DNA from 4 places in the Nocardia sp. NPDC003693 genome. Region 1 is predicted to be linked to each of the others. Evidence: riboswitches for the same ligand, from Rfam matches in the RefSeq annotation. Region 1 holds a riboswitch; each other region holds the start of a gene.
What was found. A riboswitch is a leader RNA that binds a small molecule or an ion and turns the genes downstream of it on or off. The one in region 1 is predicted to bind S-adenosylmethionine.
Positions count from the first base shown of each region.

Region 2: linked by a shared signal. The riboswitch ahead of ACWDOP_RS08410 (AfsA-related hotdog domain-containing protein) and the one ahead of ACWDOP_RS25385 (aminotransferase class V-fold PLP-dependent enzyme) in region 1 are both predicted to bind S-adenosylmethionine.
Region 3: linked by a shared signal. The riboswitch ahead of ACWDOP_RS28185 (rhodanese-like domain-containing protein) and the one ahead of ACWDOP_RS25385 (aminotransferase class V-fold PLP-dependent enzyme) in region 1 are both predicted to bind S-adenosylmethionine.
Region 4: linked by a shared signal. The riboswitch ahead of ACWDOP_RS10610 (ABC transporter substrate-binding protein) and the one ahead of ACWDOP_RS25385 (aminotransferase class V-fold PLP-dependent enzyme) in region 1 are both predicted to bind S-adenosylmethionine.

Region 1 is NZ_JBSFNO010000025.1:89,424-95,124, reverse strand. It holds gene ACWDOP_RS25405 (SDR family oxidoreductase) at 1-407, opposite strand, end outside; gene ACWDOP_RS25400 (TetR family transcriptional regulator) at 566-1,198, shown strand; gene ACWDOP_RS25395 (DUF2752 domain-containing protein) at 1,455-1,898, shown strand; gene ACWDOP_RS25390 (hypothetical protein) at 2,136-2,324, shown strand; gene ACWDOP_RS25385 (aminotransferase class V-fold PLP-dependent enzyme) at 2,456-3,769, opposite strand; SAM riboswitch class IV at 3,823-3,936, opposite strand; gene ACWDOP_RS25380 (biliverdin-producing heme oxygenase) at 4,120-4,779, shown strand; gene ACWDOP_RS25375 (LysE family translocator) at 4,897-5,532, shown strand; gene ACWDOP_RS25370 (flavin reductase family protein) at 5,549-5,701, opposite strand, start outside.
Region 2 is NZ_JBSFNO010000005.1:52,876-58,576, reverse strand. It holds gene ACWDOP_RS08430 (hypothetical protein) at 1-241, opposite strand, end outside; gene ACWDOP_RS08425 (PucR family transcriptional regulator) at 438-1,646, shown strand; gene ACWDOP_RS08420 (hypothetical protein) at 1,764-2,603, opposite strand; gene ACWDOP_RS08415 (HAD family hydrolase) at 2,597-3,337, opposite strand; gene ACWDOP_RS08410 (AfsA-related hotdog domain-containing protein) at 3,334-4,122, opposite strand; SAM riboswitch class IV at 4,139-4,252, opposite strand; gene ACWDOP_RS08405 (MFS transporter) at 4,316-5,545, opposite strand.
Region 3 is NZ_JBSFNO010000031.1:295-5,995, reverse strand. It holds gene fgd (glucose-6-phosphate dehydrogenase (coenzyme-F420)) at 1-180, opposite strand, end outside; gene ACWDOP_RS28205 (HAD-IIA family hydrolase) at 523-1,323, shown strand; gene ACWDOP_RS28200 (MarR family winged helix-turn-helix transcriptional regulator) at 1,444-1,908, opposite strand; gene ACWDOP_RS28195 (type 1 glutamine amidotransferase family protein) at 1,938-2,582, opposite strand; gene ACWDOP_RS28190 (O-succinylhomoserine sulfhydrylase) at 2,732-3,946, opposite strand; gene ACWDOP_RS28185 (rhodanese-like domain-containing protein) at 3,943-4,365, opposite strand; SAM riboswitch class IV at 4,381-4,496, opposite strand; gene ACWDOP_RS28180 (Rv0361 family membrane protein) at 4,547-4,984, opposite strand; partial or broken gene ACWDOP_RS28175 (FAD-dependent oxidoreductase) at 5,274-5,701, shown strand, end outside.
Region 4 is NZ_JBSFNO010000006.1:242,868-248,568, reverse strand. It holds gene ACWDOP_RS10620 (GNAT family N-acetyltransferase) at 43-873, opposite strand; gene ACWDOP_RS10615 (HAD family hydrolase) at 1,015-1,659, shown strand; SAM riboswitch class IV at 1,763-1,878, shown strand; gene ACWDOP_RS10610 (ABC transporter substrate-binding protein) at 1,913-3,067, shown strand; gene ACWDOP_RS10605 (ABC transporter permease) at 3,072-4,907, shown strand; gene ACWDOP_RS10600 (ABC transporter ATP-binding protein) at 4,888-5,701, shown strand, end outside.

The sequences.
Region 1 (5,701 bases):
GTCTGCAACAGGTGCGGGACCGCGGCCTGGGTGAGGGCGTGCGCGGTGGAGACGTTGAAGCGGAAGGCGTCTTCCAGGAACTGGGGGGAGGTGGTGGTGAAGGTGTTCGGCATCGTGCCGCCGACGTTGTTGACGACGATGTCGAGGCGGCCGAGTTCGGCGGCGGCCGTGTCGGCGAAGGCGGTGACGTTCGCCAGGTCCGACAGGTCGGTGGGCACGGTGATCGCGCGGCGGCCCAGGGCGCGGATCTTGCCGGCCACCTCCTCGATCTGCGCCGGGGTGCGGGCGGCGAGGGCGACATCGGCGCCGGCCTCGGCGAGGGCGAGCGCGGTGGCGGCGCCGATGCCGCGGCCCGCGCCGGTCACGATGGCCACGCGGCCGTCCAGTCGGAAAGAATCAAGAATCATCGGGTGCGGTCCCTCTCGGTGATGGCGGTCACACGAAGCTTTAAGAACATTCGCTTAACTGTCAAGGTGGAGTTCTTTCCGCCCTGGTGGCGGCTATTCTGCATACGGTGGAACCGCGCCCGGGCGTGCGGTCGGCGGGCGATGAGGGAGGTGCGGCGATGGCGGTGACCGAGGCACGGGAGCGGATCATCCTCGCGGCGGAACAGCTGATCGCGGAGCGCGGGCAGAGCGTGCCGCTGCGCGACATCGCCGCGGCGGCCGGGCAGCGGAACAATTCGGCGATCCAGTATCACTTCGGGTCGCGGGACGGGCTCATCGAAGCGGTGGTCGAGCTGCGGATGGGAACCCTCGAGGTGCGGCGGCTGGAACTGCTTGCGGAACAGGCGGGTTCGGGCACCGAGGTGGGGGTGCACGAGCTGCTCGAGGCCCTGGTCATCCCCATGTTCGAACTCGGGGAGCGGCACGGGATCAATCACTACGCGCGCTTCCTGGAACAGGTGCACACCCACCCGGCCGTCACCGACGCGAGCAATCTGGAGAGCGAGGCGCGCACGTCGGTGCGAGTCATCATGCAGCGCTTGGACGGTGCGCTCCCGGAGCTGACCCCGCGCCTGCGCGTGCGGCGGTTGCGCGCGCTGTCGACGGCGCTGTTCGCGCTGCTCGCCGATCACGAGCGCGCGGTCGAGGCCGGGCGGATCGCCGCGGGGGATGTGAATGCCTGGGGAGAAATCGTGGACATGCTCGCCGGGGCGCTCACCGCACCGGTCAGCACCCGCGTGCCGCTGCGCTGACGACCCACGCCGGTCTACCTGGCCCGCGCCGGGCCGACCACGCGGGGCACAGCGCGAGTCTGCTCGACCGGGGAGACTGCGGCGGCGCGAACTCTCCGACACCGACCGTTCGGCAGCGAGTGGAGCCGATGTTCGTCATCGTCCGGCGGTGGTCCGGGGTTCGATCGATCTCCCGCGCACCGATTTCCGGTGACCGGGGGTGCGAAGTCGGCGGTGACCTGGCAGGCCCCGGAGGGCGCCGCTAACGTTGATGCTCGTGGACACCGCTCTCGGATTCGAATCCAGGACCCGCCCCAATCGGTGGGGCGTGGGTCTTCCGTTGCTCGTGGGCGGCGGGGTGGCGGCGGGGTTCGCGGCCTTGCACTTTCGCGACCCGCACGTGGAGGGGTCGTGGGGGCTATGTCCTTTCCAGGAGCTCACCGGATATTGGTGCCCCGGCTGCGGCGGGCTGCGCGGGCTGCACAATCTGACCGACGGCCGGGTGCTCGACGCGATCCAGAGCAATGTGCTGATCGTCCCGCTGCTGCTCGGGTTCCTCGTCTTCTGGAGTGTGTGGCTGGTTCGCGCCTGGCGCGGCGACCCGAGGCCCCGACTACCCAAGGTGCTGCCGCGCTCCGCGCTGTGGGTGGTCCTCGTGCTGCTCTTCGCTTTCACCGTGCTGCGCAACACCCCGTGGGGGACGTGGCTCGCTCCGGTGTGACGGGTCGTGGCGGACCGTGCACCTGTGGATGATTCGCCGGCGCATCGCCTCCTGAACGGGAGCTATCGGGCATTTCGTGCGCTCAGTGCCGGTCGGCAGGTTGTGCACAGCTGTGGATAACTCGGCGTTGCACCGTATTCCAGTTGGCATCGAGTTCCGCCCGAGGCGGGCATCGAGTACCGCACCCCGGCGGCGTGCCGGGGGAATGAGAGCCGACTGCCGGGGCATGCTCTCGCTATGAGCGATTCATTGCGAGAGCGGGTGCGGGCCAAGCTGATCCGGCAGTTGGCGGAGGACGGGCCGCCCGACATCGAGCAGGAAGACGGCCGGCAGCTGTCCGTGCAGGACGATCTCGATCTGCTGAACGCCGTGGGCGACGACGACCCGGTGGTGGAGGAACTCGCGGCGCGATACCTGGTGCCGTAGCGCGACCGCCGGCGGATCGGGGCGCGGAGCACCCGCGATCTCGATCGGGTCCTGTTCCCGGTGGCCGTGTCTCACGTGCGGTACCGCGGTCGCATCGAATCCGATTCGATGCGACCGCGAACGCCGGGACGTCAGAACCCGCAGGGGGCCGCACCCGCGTCGGTGGCGGCGAACGGGCGGGTTTCGGGAGAGGGGTTCCAGTGGCCGTCGGTCTTGGCATAGTCCCAGCCCGGACCCTTGTGGACGAGTGTGGATATCGCGTCCACGAGGCGATCGACATCCGCGGCGGTGGTGCCCAGGCCGATGCTGGCCCGCAGTGCCGCGTCCACGCCGAGCCGGGCGAGCAGCGGATGCGCGCAGAAGCGTCCGTCACGCACCCCGATGCCGTGCTCGGCCGACAGATACGCCGCGACCTGCCCGGGTTCGAAACCGTCCACGGTGAACGCGACGATGCCGACCGCGTCGGTGCTGTCCCGCCACACCCGCAGGAAGTGCACGCCGGGAACGGTCGTCAATCCGTAGCGCAGCCGCTGCGTGAGGTACCGCTCGTGCTCGAGTACCTCGGTCTCGTCGAGTCCGGCGAGGGTGTCGCAGGCCGCGGCGAGCGCCGCCACGCCCAGGACGTTCGGCGACCCGGCCTCGTGGCGCTGCGGGGCGGGCGCCCATTCCACGCGGTCCGGGGTCACCGAGCGCACGGCGCCGCCGCCGGCCAGGTAGGGCTCGGCCGCGTCGAGCCAGTCGCGGCGGCCGACCAGCACGCCCGAGCCGAAGGGCGCGTACGCCTTGTGCCCGGAGAAGGCGAGGTAGTCGATGCCCGTGGCGCGCAGATCGATTCGCCGGTGCGGGGCGAGCTGCGCGGCGTCCACCAGGATGCGGGTCCCGCACTGGTGCGCGATCCACGCCAGCCGCTCCAGCGGGAGCAGCTCGCCGGTCACGTTGGACGCGCCCGTGATCGCCAGCAGCGCGGCGGGTTTGGCGCACAGTTCGGCGACCACCCGCTGAACGGTCTCCTCGATGGTGTCCGCGACCGGCACCACCCGGCGGCCGTGCCGGGTCCACGGCAGGAAGTTGGCGTGGTGTTCCACGTCCAGCACGACGGTGTCCCCGGGCACGCAGGCCGCGAGCAGGTTCAGCGCGTCGGTGGTGTTGCGGGTGAACACCGTGACCTGGTCGTCGGCGGCGTTCAGGAAGCGGGCGACCGAACCGCGCGCGGCCTCGTAGCAGTCGGTGGACACGCGCGAGGCGTAGCCCGCGCCGCGGTGCACGCTGGCGTAGTACGGCAGCAGCGCCGCGACCCGGTCGGTGACCTGCGCCAGTGCCGGTGCGCTGGCGGCGTAGTCGAAGTTGGCGTAGTCGATCTCGCCACCCTGGACGAGGGGAACGCGCAGGTCGCAACCGGAGACGGTGGCGAGGGGGGCACAGCTGCGGTCGGCGAAAGCAGTCATCACGAAATCCCATCGGGGCAAGGGACGCGCGATCAGAGAAAGGAATGATCGAGAGTCCGCGCTTGCCGCGCCCGGTCGGGCGGCGGCCCGGTCGTCACCTGGAGCACCCCACCGCGGAGGAGGGTTGCCGACCAGCTAGCCAGGGCTTTGCGCTGGTACTCATGACCTGATTGAGAAGGCTTGCAGACGATCGGCGGCATTGTCAACCCCTTCCGGAAAATCATCCGAAAGTTGGATGGGCTGGGGCGGAAAGGTCGAATCGCGAGAACGTTGCTGACCCGTACAGTCGATTTTGAAGTTAGGGTAGCCAAAGTAGTGCGCCCTGGGAGTTGAAGCGAGGATGCTCGATCATGTTGGAGACCAGCACACCGTTCTCGACGCTCATCCGCACCGCGACCGAGCAGCAGCACGCCGAGGCGGAGCATTCCACGTTCATGCGTGACCTGCTCACCGGTCAGCTGGGCGTGGAGGCGTTCTACCGCTACACCTCGCAGCTGTGGTTCGTTTACGAGGCACTCGAAAAAGACACGGCCGCACTGGCTTCGGACCCCGCCGCGGGCCCGTTCATCCGCCCCGAGCTGGCGCGCCTGGCCGCGCTGGAGACCGATCTGGCCCACCTCGGCGGACCGAACTGGCGTGACGAGCTGACCGCGCTGCCCGCCACCGCCGCCTACGCGGCCCGGGTGCGCGAATGCGCGCGGACCTGGCCCGCTGGCTACGTGGTGCACCACTACACCCGCTACCTGGGCGATCTCTCGGGCGGCCAGGTCATTCGCGGCACCGCCGAGAAGCTGTGGAACCTGCCGAAGAAGGGCGACGGCGTGCGGTTCTACGTCTTCGACGAGATCGCCAATCCGGCCGCGTTCAAGCGCGAGTACCGGGCGAATCTGGACGCGCTGCCGCTGGCCGCCGGCGAGGTCGAGCGCGTCCTGGACGAGGCCCGCCTCGCCTTCTCCCTGAACACCGACGTGTTCCGCGAACTGGGCACGGAGTTCGGCGCGCGAATCTGAATTCCGGACGCCCGGAAGGCCGTTGACCCCGTTTCATCAGGGCGGGGCGGCGGTCTTCCCGCTCACCCATGGCGGTATTCCCTTGCATCCACCTCGGTGATGCGCTGCCATGGGTGAGTGAATCCCGCTCTGCTGCTGAGCTTCATCGGGCTGTGCGTGCTGCTGGCCCTGACTCCCGGTCCCGACACCTTCCTGGTGCTGCGCTACGCCATGGCCGGCCCGCGTCCGGCGATCGCGGCGGCCGCGGGGTCGGCGGCGGGCGGCATCGTCTGGGCGCTGGTGGTCGCGGCGGGTGTCGCGGCGCTGCTGGAGCAGTCCGCCACCGCCTATCGCGTGCTCAAGGTGATCGGCGGAATCTACCTCGTATACCTCGGGGTTCGGGCGCTGCTCGCGCATCGGCGGGCCCGGCGGGAGGCGGAGTCGGAGCTCACGGGCGCGGCGCCGCAGGGGCGCGCCGCCTCGGTTCGCTCGGCATTCGCCGCCGGTTTGCTGTCCTGCGTGCTGAACCCGAAGGTCGGCCTTTTCTATCTCGCCGTGCTGCCGCAGTTCCTCACCAAGGTGACCTTCGCGAACACCCTGGCGCTCGGCGCGATCGAATCCGTCATCGCCGCGATCGAGATGGTGCTGCTGGCGATGATGGCCGCGCGGGCGGTGGAGCTGTTGCGCCGGCCGCGGGTGCGAGATCGGCTGGAGCAGTTGAGCGCGGGGATTCTCGCGGCGCTGGGCGTGGGCACCGCGGCGTCGGCGACCTGACCCTCCACGCTGCGAATCAGTCCGCGATCTCCGCGCGGTGATACGCGCCGTCGTAATACACCAGCGGCCCGACCGCGGGCGCGTCCTCGGTGTTGTCGTGTACCCGCGTCACCAATCCGATGACCAGGGTGTGGTCCCCGATCGGAATGAGCTGGTGCACGGTGGCGCG
Region 2 (5,701 bases), on a different contig from region 1:
GGGCGCTGGTGCGGGAGCGAACCAGCAGGGTCGTCCCGTTGGAGTAAGTGATGCGGTGGGTGCCGGTACCCGCGGTGTGGAAGCCCAGCCACGCCGCCATGCGCGCGGTACGGCCGCTGTCGCCGCGGACCGCGACGGCGAGCGGGTCGCCGGGGCCGCTGTGGAAGGTGATCTCCAGACTCCGGGAGGTGCGCGCGACCCGCCCCTCGATCATTGTCGAACCGGTTCGCGGGGCTGACATGGCACAGATGGTAGGCCGGAAGCCCTCGTCCACGAGGGTGTTTCGCGCGGGGCCCGGCGGAAACCGGTGTGGCCGGGCCGTTGTGGACCTCGGCGTGGCGCGACCGCGCGAGCGCCGGGCGCGCACCCGGGGTGCGACGGGTAGGCGCAGGTCACGGTGCGCGAGCACGGGATGACGGGCGGTACGATCATCGTCCATGAACACCCCGCCCACCCCGCCCGGCGGCTTTCTCGCCCGGGCCAGCGTCGCGCTGCTGGAGCGCCTCGACGCCTTCGTGGACCGGGTGGCCACGGAGATCGAACGCACCGTCCCGGTCTACGGACCGACCGCGGAGGTCTCGCCCGACGAGCTGCGCCGCACCACCCGGGAGAACCTGCAGGCGGTCTTCGGCTATCTCGCGGGAAACCACACCGGACCCGACACCGCCGCACCGCACGGCACCGGTCAGCGCCGCGCCGAGAGCGGGGTGCCGCTGCCCGCGATTCTGCGCGCCTTCCGCATCGGATCGGGTGTGATCTGGGACGAACTGGTGACCATGGCCGGGGCCGACCCCGAATCCAATCGGGAACTGCTCATCCGCGCCACCGATATCTGGAAGCTCGTCGACGACTACTCCCAGGCCCTCACCGCCGGATATCAGGAGACGGTGACCGAGCAGCTACGCCGGGACGCGCGCGCCCAGGACGCCGCACTGGACGCGGTGCTCGGCGGCCAGGCCGAGGGGCCGCGCCTGTGGGAGTGCGCCCGCACCCTGGGGCTCCCGGTGCAGGGCGAGTTCGTGGTGGTCATGGCCGGGACCGGCAACTCCGCCGAGGAGGCGCTGCCCGGCATCGACAAGGCACTGTCCATGCTCGGGGTGGCCTCGGCCTGGCGGCTGCGCGCCGATCACCACATCGGAATCGTCACTCTCACAGCGCGATTCACCCAGGCCCGGCTGCAGACCATGCTCACCGAGCGCGCGGTGGGGCGGGTCGGGATCGGTTCCCCGTTCGGCGGGCTCGCCGACGCCGCGACCGGATTGCGCCAGGCCGAACTCGCCTGCGCCGCAACGGAGCCCGGCTCACGCGAAGTGGTTCGCTACAGCGACGCCCTCATCCCGGTCCTCCTGGTGGGCTCCCCCGAGACCGCCATGACCCTCGCCGGCGCGGTGCTCGGCCCGCTGCTGGCACTGCCCGACCACGACCGGGACATCCTGCTGGACACCGTCCGCGCCTGGTTCACCCACGACGGCGAAGTCTCGGCCATCGCCGCCGCACTGTTCTGCCACCGCAACACCGTGCGCTTCCGGCTCAATCGCGTCGCCGAACTCACCGGGCGCCGCCTGACCGCACCGCACGCCGCGACCGAGATCCACCTCGCGCTCGAGGCGCATCGCCTGCTCGCGGGGAGCCCGGCCGAACGCTGAGGATCAGCGCGGCGGGAGATGCTGTCCGGCTCCCACACCACAGCCGGAAACCCTGCGCCGCAACGGCAACGGCCGCGCGGTCCGGGACCACGCGGCCGTTGCCATCGCGACAAGCTGTCAGGCGGTGCGGAACTCCTCGAAGGTGGGCGTGGGCAGCTTCAACTGCGCGTGGATGTCCCCGCCCAGGCCGAAGTGGCCGATGGCCCCGCCGTAGTTCTGCTGGTAGCTCTGCCAGAGCACCACGACGCTGATGACGCGGTTCGCGCCCGGGGACTCCGGATCCGGGAACGGATTCGGCAGTGTCGCGCGGTACGAACCCGCGCCGGCGGCATCGGTGACGAAGACGTTCGGCACGCCGAGCGGGCCCGGCCTGGTGGGTGCGTCCGGGTCCAGATCCTTTGCCCGCAGGGACATCACGGTGTAGAGCGAATCCGGGATCAGGTCGGTGAACTCGAACCGGAACTCACCGTGATGGCCGTCCGCGCTCACACTCACCTCGACGGTCCCGCGAGCGCGCAGCCACTGCTCGAGGGTGATCGGGGTGGTGAGCTTGCGCCCGTCCTCCGGTCGCAGGTCCGGGATCGGCGTCTCGTGGAACGCGTAGCTCGGGCGCCGGACCGATTCCGCGTCCGGACGCTGATCGGGCGCGAACACGATCGGATAGTTGTTGGCGGGCAACGGAAGCGGCAGCGTGTAGAGCACGCTCTCCGCGTCCGCACGCGACAGCTCCGCGTCCAGTTCGCGCACGATCGTGTACGGCGCGGCTGCGCCGAACTTGGGCACGGGGGTGTCGGCGGCCACGATCGCCCGCCCCCACCGCCTGGTCACCGAACCGTCCGGCCCCGCGTCGTTGAGGAAGCCGACAACGATGAAATCGCCCGCGGCGTCCAGCACTTCACTCGGGGGGTACAGCGGACCCTGGGTGGTCGGGGTCAGCTCGTAGATCTTGTTCACCATACCGATACCGCTTCCTGCTCGGACAGCACGCGACCGGGCGCACCGATCGCCGCGCTGACCCGATCGCTCAGATGAATCCAGCCGTGCGTGCCCGCCCGTTCCAGCAGGACCGGATCCGACCCGCGGAAACCGGGGTGCGCCACGGCCGACAGGAACGGCAGATCGCTGGCGTGATCGCCGTACCCGAAGGTGTTCTCGAACTCGATTCCGTTCTCGCGCAGGAACTCCGAGACCGCGTCCGCCTTGGCCGCACCGATCATGGGCCGCAGCACCTCCCCGGTCAGCAGCCCGTGATCATCGATCACCGGGGTGGTGGCGATGAGCCGGTCCGCGCCCAGCGCCGCGGCGACCGGGGCGATGGCCGCCGCGAACGACCCGGACAGCAGTACGGTGACCGCACCCGAATCCCTGTGTGCGGCAAGCGCTTGCACGGCATCGGTGTAGTACGCCGCGCCACCGGCCTCGAACTCGGCGAACCAGCGCTGCCCCGCCTCGGCCAGTTCCGCGCCCGGCACCCCACGATAGGCGCGGTAGTAGTGCCGGTTCACCTCCTCGCGCGGCACGCCCGCGGCCGCGCGCTCCTTGATCTCGCCGGAGATACGCGCGTAGCGGCTCCCGTCGTCACCGTGCTCGGCGAGCCAGAAGCGCAGGAAGGTGAACATGCTCTTGACGGTGATGAGGGTTTCATCGACGTCGAAGAACGCCGCCGCGCGCACCGGCGCGACGGCGCTCACGCGACCTCGTTCAGGTGCGCGGCGATGGCCTTGGCGGCCTTGTGCCGTTCGATGCGGGTGATGCGCTCGTTGGGCAGCGCCGCGTACCCGATCCGGGCGTCGGCGACGTTGTTCCCGGCCTGGCGCACCTGCACCTCGATCGAGAATTCCAGCTTGCCGGGATCCTCGATCGAGATCGGGGTGAGCACCGCGTGCAGCGTGCCGGGCAGCGGGAACAGGAACGAGGTGAAGTTCAGTTCGATGCTGTTCCAGACGATGTAGAAGTGCTGCTCGGGCCAGCGCCGGCCGTACTCGAGCTCGAACGCCCCGAGGAACAGCTGGCGCACCGCCTCCACGATGACGATCCCCTGCACGTGCTCGCCGGTCTGATGATCCAGCAGCAGCTCGTTGTCGCCGTGGATGCGCAGATCGGCGCTGAACTCGGTCGCCGATTCCTGAACCAGGTTCGCCAGCAACACATTCGAGTTCTGGTACTTGTGCACCTGATGCCGCGGCGCCGGTTCGGCGACCGTGTCGATCACCCGGAGCCCGGCGGGCGCGTGAATGGCCGCCACGTGCTCGATGTAGTCCAGGTCGTGCCGGGTGATCCCCTGCCCGATCCGGACGGTGAGCGGCTCGGCCGCCTCCCGCAATCCCCCGCTCCGCAGCACGGCCACCAAACCGGAGACCGTGAATGCCCGGTCGTCCTCCGCGAGACCCCGGAATCGGTCCGCCACCAGTACCACCTCGCGGAGGTTCAGGGTCGCGGATTCCGGGGTCGCCGAAGAGAGTTGGGCTACAGACATTGTTTTCCTCCGAGAGCGAAGACGCTTATGGCGACGCGTTCGCCGCCATCCGGTCGTCACCCGGAGCACCCCGCCGCCACTGGAGGGTTGCCGCCCAGCAAGCCGGGGCTTGTCGCTGGAACTCATGACCGTGTTCGAAAACTTATGTGGCACTGCGTATTACCAACAATGATTCAAACCAGCGTGGTCGAAATCAATTCCGGACGGCGACCGCCCCCACCCGGGTCGAGGCGTAGGCCAGTGCGGCGCCCGCCAGCGCCAGGGTCGCGATCACCAGCGCGACCCACGAATACCCCCGGTGCGCAACGAGATTCGCCAGCTGCGGCCCCAGGCTGGCACCCAGGAACAGCGCGAAGGTGTAGAGCGCGGTGGCCGCGCCCCGTGCCGCGCCCGCCTGCGCCGCGATGGCTTGCACCGCGGCGGGCGCCGCCACCGCGATGGCCGCCACGAACACCAGCAGCCAGGCCGCGACCCAGATGCCCCCGAACGGTACGGCGGTCACCGCCGCCGCGAACCCGGCGATGCCGAGCGCGCCGATCACCCGGGTCTCCGGCGCGATGGCGCCCAGCCGACCGGCCAGCAGCGGGACCGCGATCATGGCGGGAATCGCGCTGGCGCGCAACGCCAGTAGCGCGCCGTTGCTCGCGCCGACGCCGTCCGGCGGCGCGAGCTGGATTCCGGTGTAGATGCCGACGAACGAGCCGAGCACCGCCAGGCAGCTGACGTACAGCAGCACCAGCCGGAAGCGTCGCAGCAGCGTGCCGAAGGGTGCGAAAACCGTTCGCAGCGTGTCGCCGATGCCGTCGGCGGACCGCCGCACCGGCTCCCTCGCCGCCGGATTCGCACCCAGCACGAACCACAGCAGTCCCGCCGACAGCGCGAACGCGACCGCGCCGGTGAAGAAGATCGCGTGCCAGCCCCAGGCGTTGCCCACCAGCTGCGCCAGCACCTGCGCCACCACCCCGGCGGCGAGGAACGAGCTGGTCAAGCAGGTCAGCGCGAAGATCCTGCGTTCGGGGGCAATGCGTTCGGACAGGTACGCGAAGGCCGCCGGGGCGAAGAACGACGCGGTCAGACCCTGTAGCACCCGGGCCGTCAGCCCCGCACCGAGCCCGGGCGCGGCCGCGACGATCAGCGAGCTGACCACCGTGGCGAGCAGGCCGCCCACGATGACCGGCCGCCGCCCGAACCGATCCGACAGCGGACCCGTCACCAGAAAGCCCGCGCCGTAGGCCAATCCGAAGGCCGTGGTGGTCCAGGTCACCGCGGATCTGGAGGTCTCCCAGTCCTGCGCGAGCCGGTTCAGCACGGGCAGAACGACATACAGCTGCCCGACCACGAGAATTCCTACCGCGCAGACGGCTCCGACGGTCCGGCCGGTGGGCGCCCAGAGGGCGGGTTCGGTATCGGGCGGCGAGCTCACGCGCACGCTCCCGAGTCGTGGCGAATCCCGGCGCCGCGTCCTCGGCCGGCACCGTCGAGAATCCGGGCCAGGGCCCGGGACCGGCCGGGCTCGCCGCGCGCGGCGGCACTGACGTGAAGCGGGGCTGTCATTGAATCCCTTTCGTGGACAACGGAG
Region 3 (5,701 bases), on a different contig from region 1:
CGCCGCCATCCAGGCCAGCGAGAAGGGCGCGTGCCCGCCGTTGTGCCGCCACGGCTGGAAATGATCGCTGACGGTGGCGCTGTCGAGGCCGTGCTCCTCGGCCGCCACCGCGATCTCCACCAGTTCCCGCGGGCCGAATTGCTCCGCGGACGCCTTGTATCCGAGTTTGAGGTCTGTCACCGCGCCACTCCTGTCGCCTTGTTGCGCTCGTTGTGCGGGCCAACCTCCCGCTGCCGGCCGCCCGGGACGCGATGGACGCGTCGTGCCGAACGGCTTACTTCGCACCATAGTTCCGCCCCGGGCCCCGGTGTGCCGGGGGTCGCACCCGAGGTCTGCAACCGGCGCGGTCAGCGCCCGTATTCCGGTCGCCGCACCTGGCGATTCGCCCACCGCGACCGATCCGCGCGGCGGCGCGCGCCACGGCCTGCCGAAATATCGCACAGCGGGCGGCGAACGTGAAGAACGAGACAAAAAGGGCCGCGCACGGGCGCAGCTACGCGGGGGCAAATTAGACTCGGACCCGTGACCTCCACCGAAGAGCCGATCCTCTCGTACCTGACGGACATGGACGGCGTGCTGGTGCACGAGAACCACATGGTGCCCGGTGCGGACGAGTTCCTGGCCGAGTTGCGCGCCAACGACATTCCCTTCCTGGTGCTCACCAACAACTCGATCTACACCGCGCGCGACCTGCAGGCCCGGCTCCGGCACACCGGCCTGGAGATCCCCATCGAGTCCATCTGGACCTCCGCGCTTGCGACCGCGACCTTCCTCAACGACCAGCGCCCCAACGGAACCGCCTATGTCGTAGGCGAATCCGGGCTCACCACCGCGCTGCACGAGATCGGCTACGTGCTCACCGACAGCGACCCGGACTACGTGGTGCTCGGCGAGACGCGGACGTACTCCTTCGAGGCCATCACCACCGCCATCCGCCTCATCTCGGCGGGCGCGCGCTTCATCGCCACCAATCCCGATGCCACCGGACCCTCGCGCGAGGGCATCCTGCCCGCGACCGGGTCGGTCGCCGCCCTGATCACCCGCGCCACCGGCAAGGAGCCGTACTACGTGGGCAAACCCAACCCGCTGATGATGCGCTCGGCGCTGCGCCGCATCGACGCGCACTCGCAGTCCACGCTCATGATCGGCGACCGCATGGACACCGACATCATCTCCGGCCTGGAGGCCGGGCTGCGCACGATCCTGGTGACCACCGGCATCTCCACCCACTCGACGGTGGAGCAGTACCCGTACCGGCCCACCGCCATCCTGCACTCGGTCGCCGACCTGATCGGCAAGACCAAGGCGCCCTTCGACGCCTGAGGGTTCGGCCGCGCCCGTGGTTCCGGCGCCGGTCCGACCCGCCGGATATCGCCGCGACGCCGCAGCCGGTCCGCCCGGATCCGCGAAGCTGTTGCGCGGCAACCAGTCCGGGCATCGCCCCTAGCTCGTCGCGACCGGCCGTTCGGCGTCGAGCGCGTCCAGTGCCGCCGACAGCGTGGTGAGCGCGTCGACGATCTCGGCGAAACGCTCGGCCCCCAGGTGCGCGGCCATCCGCGCGGAGATGTCGGCGTGCTGCGGGTGAATCCGGCGCACCGCCTCGTGACCGGCCGGGGTGATGGCCACGAGTTTGGCCCGCCGGTGCAGCGGATTCGGCCGGTATTCGGCGAAACCCCTGTCCACCAGCAGATCCGCTATCCGCTGCACGCTCTGGCGCGTGATGCCCATCGCGCGCGCGATGCCCGCCACCGGCAGCGGATCCGGCAGCACCGCGCCGAGCACCTGCCACCAGGCGGCGGTGAGCCCCGCCGGGGCGGCCAATTCCTCGGCGATGGCGAGGAATTGGCCGTTGAGCTTGAACGAGGTGATGGCCGCCGTACTGAACAGTTCCTGTTCGGAGCGCGTCATTGCTGTTCCCGTCGGACGGAGGGTTTCCCCTAGGTGGTGGCGGCCGCCGCGCGGCTCTCCTCGTAGTCGGCCAGCGCGAAGAAGCCGGCCGGATCATTGTGGCCGTAGAGCCGGTGCCAGGCCTCGAGCACCTGCGGTTCGAACAGGCCGAGCCGCGCGAAGATGGCGTGCGCGAAGTCGACCGGGGTGATGCCGCTCGCGGTGATGAGGTCGGCGTCGATGACGGCCGGCTCGTAGACGAAGCCCTTGCCGCCCGAATACTCGGTCATGGCAAGGTATTCCGCCGCGTTGCTGGTGTGCTTGCGCTCGTCCAGCAGCCCTTCGACCGCCATGCCCCAGGTCGCGCCGCAGATGGCCGCGACCGGCACGCCCGCCGCCAGGAACTCGCGCGCCTTCGCGCCGAAGGCCGTCAGGTCACCGCGCTCCCAGGTCTCCGAACCGGGCAGGATCAGCATCTCGCTCTCGGCCGGGGTCAGATCCGCGAGCGCGAGGTCGGGCGTGACGCGCAGTCCGCCCATGGAGGTCACCGGGTCGGTGGTCGGACCGACCGTGCGGATCTGCCAGGCGCCGGGTTCGCGGTGCCACAGCGTGCGGTTGATGTGCGCGGTGGCGTGCCCGACCTCCCAATCGGCGAAGGTGTCGTAAACGGCCAGGTGCACTGTCTTCGTGGTCATGACAGTATCCTGTCATGTTTGACAGTATGCTGTCAATACTTGGACCGCGGACGGCCCCGGAGCTCGGGAAACACCGGGAGAGCGGCCCGGAAACGACAAGAGGGCCGGAACCTGACGGTTCCGGCCCTCGGCCCGCTACTCGAGCAGGGTCAGCTCAGCGCGCGATCCAGATCCGCGATCAGATCCTCCACGTCCTCCAGCCCGATCGAGATGCGCACCACCCCGTCGGTGATACCGATGGCCGCGCGACCCTCCGGGCCCATAGCCCGATGCGTCGTCGTCGCCGGATGCGTGATCAAGGTCTTGGCGTCACCGAGGTTGTTCGAGATGTCGATGATCCGCAGCCCGTTGAGCACCTCGAACGCCCGCTTCTTGGCCTCGGCCTCGGGCGCGGTCAACTCGAAGGTCACCACGGTGCCGCCGCCGGACATCTGCGCCCGAGCCAGGTCGTACTGCGGGTGCGAGGTCAGGAACGGGTACTTCACCCACGCCACGGCCGGATGCTGTTCCAGGAACTGCGCGATGCGCAGCGCCGAGTCGTTGGACTGGCGCACCCGCAGCGGCATGGTCTCGAGACCCTTGAGCAGCGTCCAGGCGTTGAACGGGCTCAGCGCCGGACCGGTATGGCGCATAAGGTTTTTCACCGGGCCGTCGATGTACTCGTGCGAGCCCAGGATCGCGCCGCCGAGCACCCGGCCCTGGCCGTCGATGTGCTTGGTGCCCGAGTAGACGAGCACGTCGGCGCCGAGATCGAAGCCGCGCTGCAGCAGCGGGGTCGCGAAGACGTTGTCCAGCACCACCTTCGCGCCGGCGGCGTGCGCCAGATCGACCACCGCGCGCACGTCCACCAGGGACTGCATCGGGTTGGACGGGGTCTCGAAGAACACGGCCTGGGTGGGCACCGACAGCGCCTCGGTCCACTGGTCCAGATCCTCGCCGTCCACGAAGACGGTCTCCACGCCCCAGCGCGGCAGGATCTCGTTGGCCACCACGAAGCACGAGCCGAACAGGCTGCGCGCGGCGACCAGCCGGTCACCGTTGCCCAGCAGCGCGGCCAGCGCGGTGAACACCGCGGACATGCCGCTGGCGGTCGCGAAAGCCGCTTCGGCGCCGTCGATCAGGGCCAGCCTGTCCTCGAACATGGCGACCGTCGGGTTGCCGTAGCGCGAGTACACGAAGTGCTCGATGTCGCCGGTGAAGGACGCCTCGGCGGCCTCGGCGCTCTCGTAGACGAAACCGGAGGACAGGTACAGCGCCTCGGAGGTCTCCTCGAAACCCGAGCGCCGCAGGCCACCTCGCACACTGAGCGTGGCGGGGCCGACGCCCTCGGGCAGCGGCTTGTCGAACGCGCCACCGGTGATCATGACTGCCTCCACGGAAGTCCGTCCGCGCGCCAGCCTTCGACGCCGCGGTGTCCCTGCGCGTCGAGCGCGCCCTCGAAACCCTCGAGCACATTGAACGACGGAGCGAGCCCGAGCGCGGTCGCGGCGGTCGCCGCGCCGATGGAACGCTGCCCGGAGCGACAGATGAAGATCACCGGCGCGTCCGAGTCCGCGGCCCGGTCGGCCAGCACCTCGCGGAGCTGATCGACGAACCGGGCATTGCGCGCGCCGCTGGTGTCGACCCATTCGATCAACGCCGTCGGGCGGCCGATGCCGCTGGTGTCGGGGACGCCGACGAATCGCCATTCGGCTTCGGTGCGCACATCGACCAGCACCGCATCCGGATTGTCGCGCAACAGTTCCCACGCCTGCTTCGGCGTGATGTCACCCGCGTAGCTCACTTCGAACCTCCTGTGAATCCGCACTTGCCGCACCGTTGCCCGATGCGCGGCCAGGTCGTCACCCGGAGCACCCCACCGCGGAGGAGGGTTGCCGACCAGCCAGCCGGGGCTTGGCGCTGATACTCATGACCTGGGTTGAGATTGACCGACATGGGGCCTCACTGTCAAACCGTGCGGGCGGTCAGGAATTGCACACCAGCCACGCCCCATCGGTCTTGGTGAAAGTCCAGGTCGAGGTGGAATCGCGGTCGTCGGCGCGCCAGGTCACCTGCGCGGTGGCGCGGTCGCCCTGGATATTCGGATCGGTCAGCTTGACAAGCGTTGATTTCCCGGCCTTTTCGCCCGTCTCGGTCCGCAGCGGCGAGCGCTGTTCGTCGAAGCCCGGGCACGCGGTCGAGGGGTCCAGCGCGTCGGTGCCGCTGCGGGATTCGATGAAGTTGCGCGCGGACTTCGCCAGCCGGTTCGCGTCTGTGACATTCTTCTCAGCCGGCGACAGCAGGGCCGAGACCACGATGCCGATGATCACCACGACCGTGACGCCGATGGCGATCAGGAACGGCAGCATGGTTCTGGACTCACGCTGATCGATACGTTCGGGCTGGTCCGCGTCCTCGCTCATGACCTTGATCATGCCTGCTCGGGGCGGGTGTCCCGGCGGCGACACCGGACCGCGCCCGGGGAGAGCATGCCCACAGTTGACCGCACCGGCGCGGGGGGTGGTCCATACCACCGATAGAATCGGCACAATTCCCCCGCGAGGCCGGGAATCGCAGTACAGAGCAGCAACGCTGCAGCTTCGGGGCCCGTAGGGTGGTTCACTCGAAGCCAGGGCGTCAACTTAGCCTAAGCTAAGAACGACGGCTGAGACTTGACGGCAAGATAGTTTTCGACCAAAGGGTGCGCGAAGAATGACCGAACAGCTTGCGGGAACCGATGCAGCGACCCGCCCGCTTCGCATTGCGATCGTGGGCGCGGGCCCGGCCGGAATCTACGCCGCCGACGCGCTGATGAAGTCCGATACCCCCGCCGGTTTCGACGGGGTGAGCATCGACCTGTACGAGCGCATGCCCGCGCCGTTCGGTCTGATCCGCTACGGCGTCGCGCCCGATCATCCGCGCATCAAGGGCATCATCACCGCCCTGCACAAGGTCCTGGACAAGCCGCAGGTCCGCCTGCTCGGCAACATCGACTACGGCGTCGACATCACCCTGGAAGACCTGCGCACGTTCTACGACGCGGTCATCTTCTCCACCGGCGCCAACGCCGACCGCGCGCTCGAGATCCCGGGCATCGACCTGGACGGCAGCTTCGGCGCGGCCGACTTCGTCTCCTGGTA
Region 4 (5,701 bases), on a different contig from region 1:
TCCTTCCAGAAAACAACTTTCGCGTCTCCGAAGCGCTCCGCCCTACGGCGCCTTCACCAGAATCGCGCGCGTGTACAGCAGATCGAACCCGCGGTTCTGGGCGTTCTGCTGGGATTTGGATCCGGGCTGGGTGGTGATGACCGCGATCTCACAGCCCGCCGCGGCGGCCATGGTGAGACGGTTGACGAGCAGCGTGGACTGAATGCCCTTGCGGCGGTGCGCGAGCAGGGTGGCCGCGCCGGTGAGCTGGGCGACGCCGTGCGAGATGCGCAGGCTGGCCGCGCCGGCGAGCTGCCCGTTGTACAGCGCGACATAGCGCTGGACCCCGGCCGCGCCGGTGAGGTCGCGCATGGCCCGGGCGATGATCTCGCGCGGGAATTCCTCGTGCGAGGCGACGCCCTGGGTGTCGGGCTGGGCGAATCCGTCGGCGATGATGTCCAGCCAGGTATCGAATTCGTCGTCGCCACTGGGCCTTACGGTGATCTCCGGCGGCGTGACGGCCGCGGCGACCCCGCGCAGATCGATGCCGAGCACATTCTCGAAGCCGGCGAGCCGGTAGCCGCGGCCGGTGAGCAGATCCCCGACGGCCGGATCGGCCAGATGCGCGAGTTCGACCTGCACCGGGGCTTCGCGCTCCGCGTAGAGCTTCTCGACGGCGTCGAGCTCGTCCGCGCCCGGCACCCCGCCGAAACCCAGCCCGGCCACCTTGTTCAGCGGCGATCCCGGTTCGGCGAAGGACGCCACCCCACCCGCGAGCGGCACCAGGAAGCCGCTGTCCGCGCCCGGTCGCGCCCGCGCCGCCGCGCTGCCCGCGCTGATCAGCTCGCTCTCCACCCCCTCGATGCGGGCGCCGAGCTCGACACTGCAGAACAGGGATCGCTGATCGTTGGGCATGGCCTCGAGCCTAGTTCGGGGCGGCAACCGAATTCCCGGCTTCGTCGCGGACCGGGCGAACCCCGGTCGCCCGGCCGGGGCCGCGGCCGCCGCCGTCCGGTCGAACCGTAAGGTCGGAGGGTGGCCCCAGCAGAGCACCCCGCAGCCGGGTCCGGACTCGTCGTCGGGTTCGACCTGGATATGACGCTGATCGACTCGCGTCCGGGCATCGCCGCGGTCTGGGACGCGGTGGCCGCCGAGACCGGGGTGCGCATCGATTCGGAGCTTGCGGTGTCGAGGCTGGGACCGCCGCTGGCCATCGAGGCGGCCGAGTGGTTCCCGCCGGACCAGGTGCCGGGGGTCGTGGCCCGCTATCGCGAGCTGTACCCCGACCTCGCGATCACGCGCGCCGATCGGTTGCCGGGCGTGCTCGACGCGCTCACGGCGGTGCATCGCGCCGGTGGGCGCACCCTGGTCATCACGGCCAAGAAGGAATCGCTCGCGCGCCTGCATCTCGACCATCTCGGGTTGCCGGTGGACGACGTCGTCGGCGATGTCTGGGCCGAGGAGAAGGGGACTGCGCTGCGCGAGCGCGGGGCGTCGGTCTACGTCGGCGATCATCTGGGCGATGTGCGCGGGGCGAAGGTCGCCGGGGCGCTGGCGGTCGCGGTGACCACCGGACCGTATACGGGCGAGGAGCTTTCGGCCGAGGGCGCGGACGTGGTGCTGAGCGATCTCACCGAGTTCCCGGCCTGGCTCGCCGCGCACCTGGCCGCGCGCAACTGAGCTCGCGCGGCCGGACTTCGCGCCCCGGGATCGACTTCCTTTTGGCTTCAGGCTGATTCGAACGCTGTTGACGGAACGGACCCGTCACTAGCGTTGCGCGCACGGTCACGAGTATCAGCAGTGACGAGCCCCGGCTCGCTGATCGGCAACCCTCGCGCGGCGGTGGGGTGCCCCGGGTGACGACCAGGTGCTGCCCGCCGGGCAGCACAAGCGCGTTGTGGCCGGTGTGTGCCGGTGAGTTCAGAGGAATCAGATGAGTAAGCAATGGTCCGGGTCGCGTCGTCTCCGGGTAGTGGTGGGCATCGCATCGGCGGCCCTGGTGGCCGGGCTGGTATCGGCGTGCGGCGGTTCTTCCGAGAGTGACAGCGGCACCGTGTATTTCGGTGTATCGGGGCCGAAGTCGGGCCCGTCGGCGGAGTACGGCCGGCTGTGGCAGCAGGGCTTCGATCTGGCCCTGGAGGAGGTCAACGCCGCGGGCGGGATCGACGGCAAGAAGGTCGAATTGAAGTGGGAGGACTCGCAATCCGACCCGAAGCAGACCGTGCCCATCGCGACCAAGTTCGTCGGTGACGAGTCCATCATCGCCGAGCTGGGCGACTTCTCGTCCCCGGCCTCCATCGCGGCGTCGCCGGTGTACAACCGCGGCAAGCTGGTGCAGTACGGCTTCACCAACTCCGCGGTGGACTTCACCAAGGGCGGTGACTACTCGTGGAGCCCGTCGATCACCCTGGATGTCTTCCAGGAGCGCAATGCCCAGTGGGTGTCCGCGAAGGCCAAGAAGGTCTCGGTCGTGTATCTCGAAACCGACTGGGGCAAGCAGGCATTCAAGTTCTTCGAGCAGTCCGCCAAGGAGAAGGGCGTGGAGATCGTCTACTCCTCGCCGATCCTGCCGGACTCGCAGGACTTCCGCCCGGTGCTGATCAAGGGCCGGGACGCGAACCCGGAGGCGTTCGTGCACCTGGGCTACGGCCCGGACGGCGCGCTCATCGTCAAGCAGCTGCGCGACGTGGGCTACACCGGCCAGTTCTTCGGCGGCCAGAACACCCCGCAGTTCATCTCACTGGCGGGCGCCGCGGCCGAGGGTGACATCGTGAACGGCGTCTTCACCGCCGCGGACACCAACCCCAAGGTCGTGGACTTCGTGAAGAAGTTCCGCGCCAAGTTCAACGTCGACCCGGGCGACTTCAACGTGTACGCCTACGACGCGATCAACGTCCTGGTGAAGGCGGCCAAGCACGGCGGCGCCACCCGCGAGGGCATCCTGAAGGGCCTGCGCGAGGTCAAGGACTTCGACGGAATCGGCTTGGGCACTTTCGCTTTCGATCAGCAGACCCGGCGCCCGAACGGCGTGAAGCCGATCGAGCTGATCCTGAAGAACGGCGCCTTCGTGCCGACCGGCAACAAGTAGCGCCATGTTCGACACGCTCATAGCGGGTCTGGTCCACGGCAATGCGTACGCACTCATCGCCGTGGGCATCACCCTGATCTTCGGGGTCAGCAACGTCATCAATTTCGCGCACGGCGCGATCTTCGCGTTCGGGTCGGTGCTGGGCTGGTGGCTGATCGCCGAGCAGGGGCTGCCGCTGTGGCTCGCTCTCGTGCTGGTGGTCGGCACCACGGCGCTGCTGGGCGTGGCGATCGATGTGCTGGCGGTGCGGCCGTTGCGCCGGGCCCCGGCCATCGCGGCGCTGCTGGCCACGGTGGCGGTGGGCCTGATTCTCGAGAACGTGGTGGCGCTGATCTTCGGCCCCGACACCCGGCCCTTCCCGCAGGTGCTGCCCACCAACAACTTTCAGGTGGGCGGCATCTGGTTCGGCACCTCGGACGTGGTCATGTTCGCCATCACCATCACGGTGATGGCGGGACTGTGGAGCTTCCTGCGGTACAGCCGGTACGGGCTGGCCATTCGCGCCACCGCCCAGGATCCGGACGCCGCGGCGCAGATGGGGATCGGGGTCGGGCGGATCCAGTCGCTGGCCTTCGCCATCGCCTCGGGGCTCGGCGGGCTGGCGGGCATCTTCGTCGGTCTCTACAACTCCAACATCTCCCCGACCAGCGGCGGCATCGTCGGCATGACCGGTTTCGTCGCCGCCACGATCGGCGGCCTCGGCTCGATTCCGGGCGCGGTGGTCGGCGGTTTCATCCTCGGGCTGGTGGAGGCCTTCGGCATCTACACCTTCGGGGACGGCTACCGCGATCTGATCACCTTCGGCCTGCTGGTCGTGTTCCTGGTGCTGCGGCCCGGCGGTCTGCTGGCCCGCCCGCCCGCCATCGAATCCGAGCCGCTGACCGGGACCTTCCTGGGAACCGGGCGGCAGTTGCGGGTGCGGTGGTGGCACGCGCTCATCGCGTTCGCCGTTGCGGGACTGGTGATTCCGGTCGTGTCCGACGACTACGGCATCTCGGTGGGCACGCAGATCCTGGCCTACGCGATCATCGCGGTCTCCATGACGCTGGTCGCGGGTTCGGCCGGGCAGCTCGCCATCGGGCAGGCCGGGCCGATCGCGATCGGCGCGTACACCTCGGCGGTGCTGACGGTCTCGCACGGCTGGTCGTTCCTGCCCGCCATCATCCTCGCGGGCATCGTCGCCGCGGTGGTGTCCTCGGTGCTGGCCGCGCCGCTGTGGCGGCTGGGCGGGCACTACGTGGCCATCGCCACGCTCGGCATCGGCATCGTCACGGTCGCGCTGATCCGCAACTGGGAGCCGGTGACGCGGGGCAGCTACGGCATCTTCGGGATTCCGGCGCCGGAGCTCTTCGGCATCGAATTCACCACGCACACCGAGATATTCCGGCTCGAACTGGTGGTGCTGGCCATCACGCTGGCGGTCATGCTCGCGGTGCAGCGCTCCCGGCTGGGCACCGCGATCCGGGCCATCGGCGCGGACGAGGTGGCGGCGCGCTCGGCCGGGGTGCCGGTGCGCGACTACAAGGCGCTGGCCTTCGCCATCGCCGCGTTCTTCTCGGGGATCGGCGGCGCGCTGCTGGCGCACCAGTACTCCTACATCGATCCGACCGTCTTCAACCTGCCGATGTCGCTGCTGGTGGTGACGATTCTGGTGCTCGGCGGCACGGCCTCGCCGTACGGCGCGGTCCTGGGCGCGGTGGTGCTGATCGGGGTGCCCGAGGCGCTGCGACTGGCCCCCGAACTGCGCATCGTGCTCTACGGCGTGGTGTTGCTGCTGGTCGTGCGGTTCCGGCCGCAGGGAATTCTGGTGAGGAGGGAACGTGTCAAGGTCACGAGCTGAGACCGAACCGGTCGCGCGGGGCGAAGCCCAACCGGCCGCGCCCCAGAGCGACCCGGTCGCACCGGCGGCCGATGCGGCCGAACACGGTGTATCCGAGGCGAAGTCGATCGAACCGGTGCTGGCCGTTGGCGGCCTGCGCCGGGCGTTCGGTGGCGTGCGGGCCGTGGACGGCCTGGACATCACCGTCGCGCCGGGGGAGTTCGTGTCGATCATCGGGCCCAACGGCTCGGGTAAGTCGACGACGGTCAATCTGATCTCGGGGGTGCTCGCGCCGGATTCGGGCGAGATTCTGGTGCACGGCAAGCGCATTCGGCCCGGAAAGCCGGAGGCGGCCGCGAACGCCGGTATCGCCCGCACGTTCCAGAACGGCCGGGTGTTCGGCAACATGACGGTCCGCGAGAACGTGGACGTCGGCTTGCAGACCACCCTGCGGGCGACTCGCCCGCTGCGGGCGCTGGCGGGAATTCCGCTGCTGCGCTGGGTATCCCTGCTCGCGGAGCTGGGTGTGGCGCTCGTGCCGACCCCGGCCGCGCGGGCCGAGCGCAAGGCGACCGCCGCGCGCATCGACGCCCAGCTGGCGCGGTTCGGCGAGCGCCTCACCCCGCGCGCGGACAACTCCGCCTTCACCCTGTCCTACGCCAATCGGCGGCGGACCGAGATCGCCCGCGCCCTGGCCCTGGAACCCCGCCTGCTGCTGCTCGACGAGCCGGCGGCCGGCATGAACCAGACCGAGACCGCCGAGATCGGCAGGCAGCTGGCGGAACTGAAGGCGCAGGGCCAGACGGTGCTGCTGG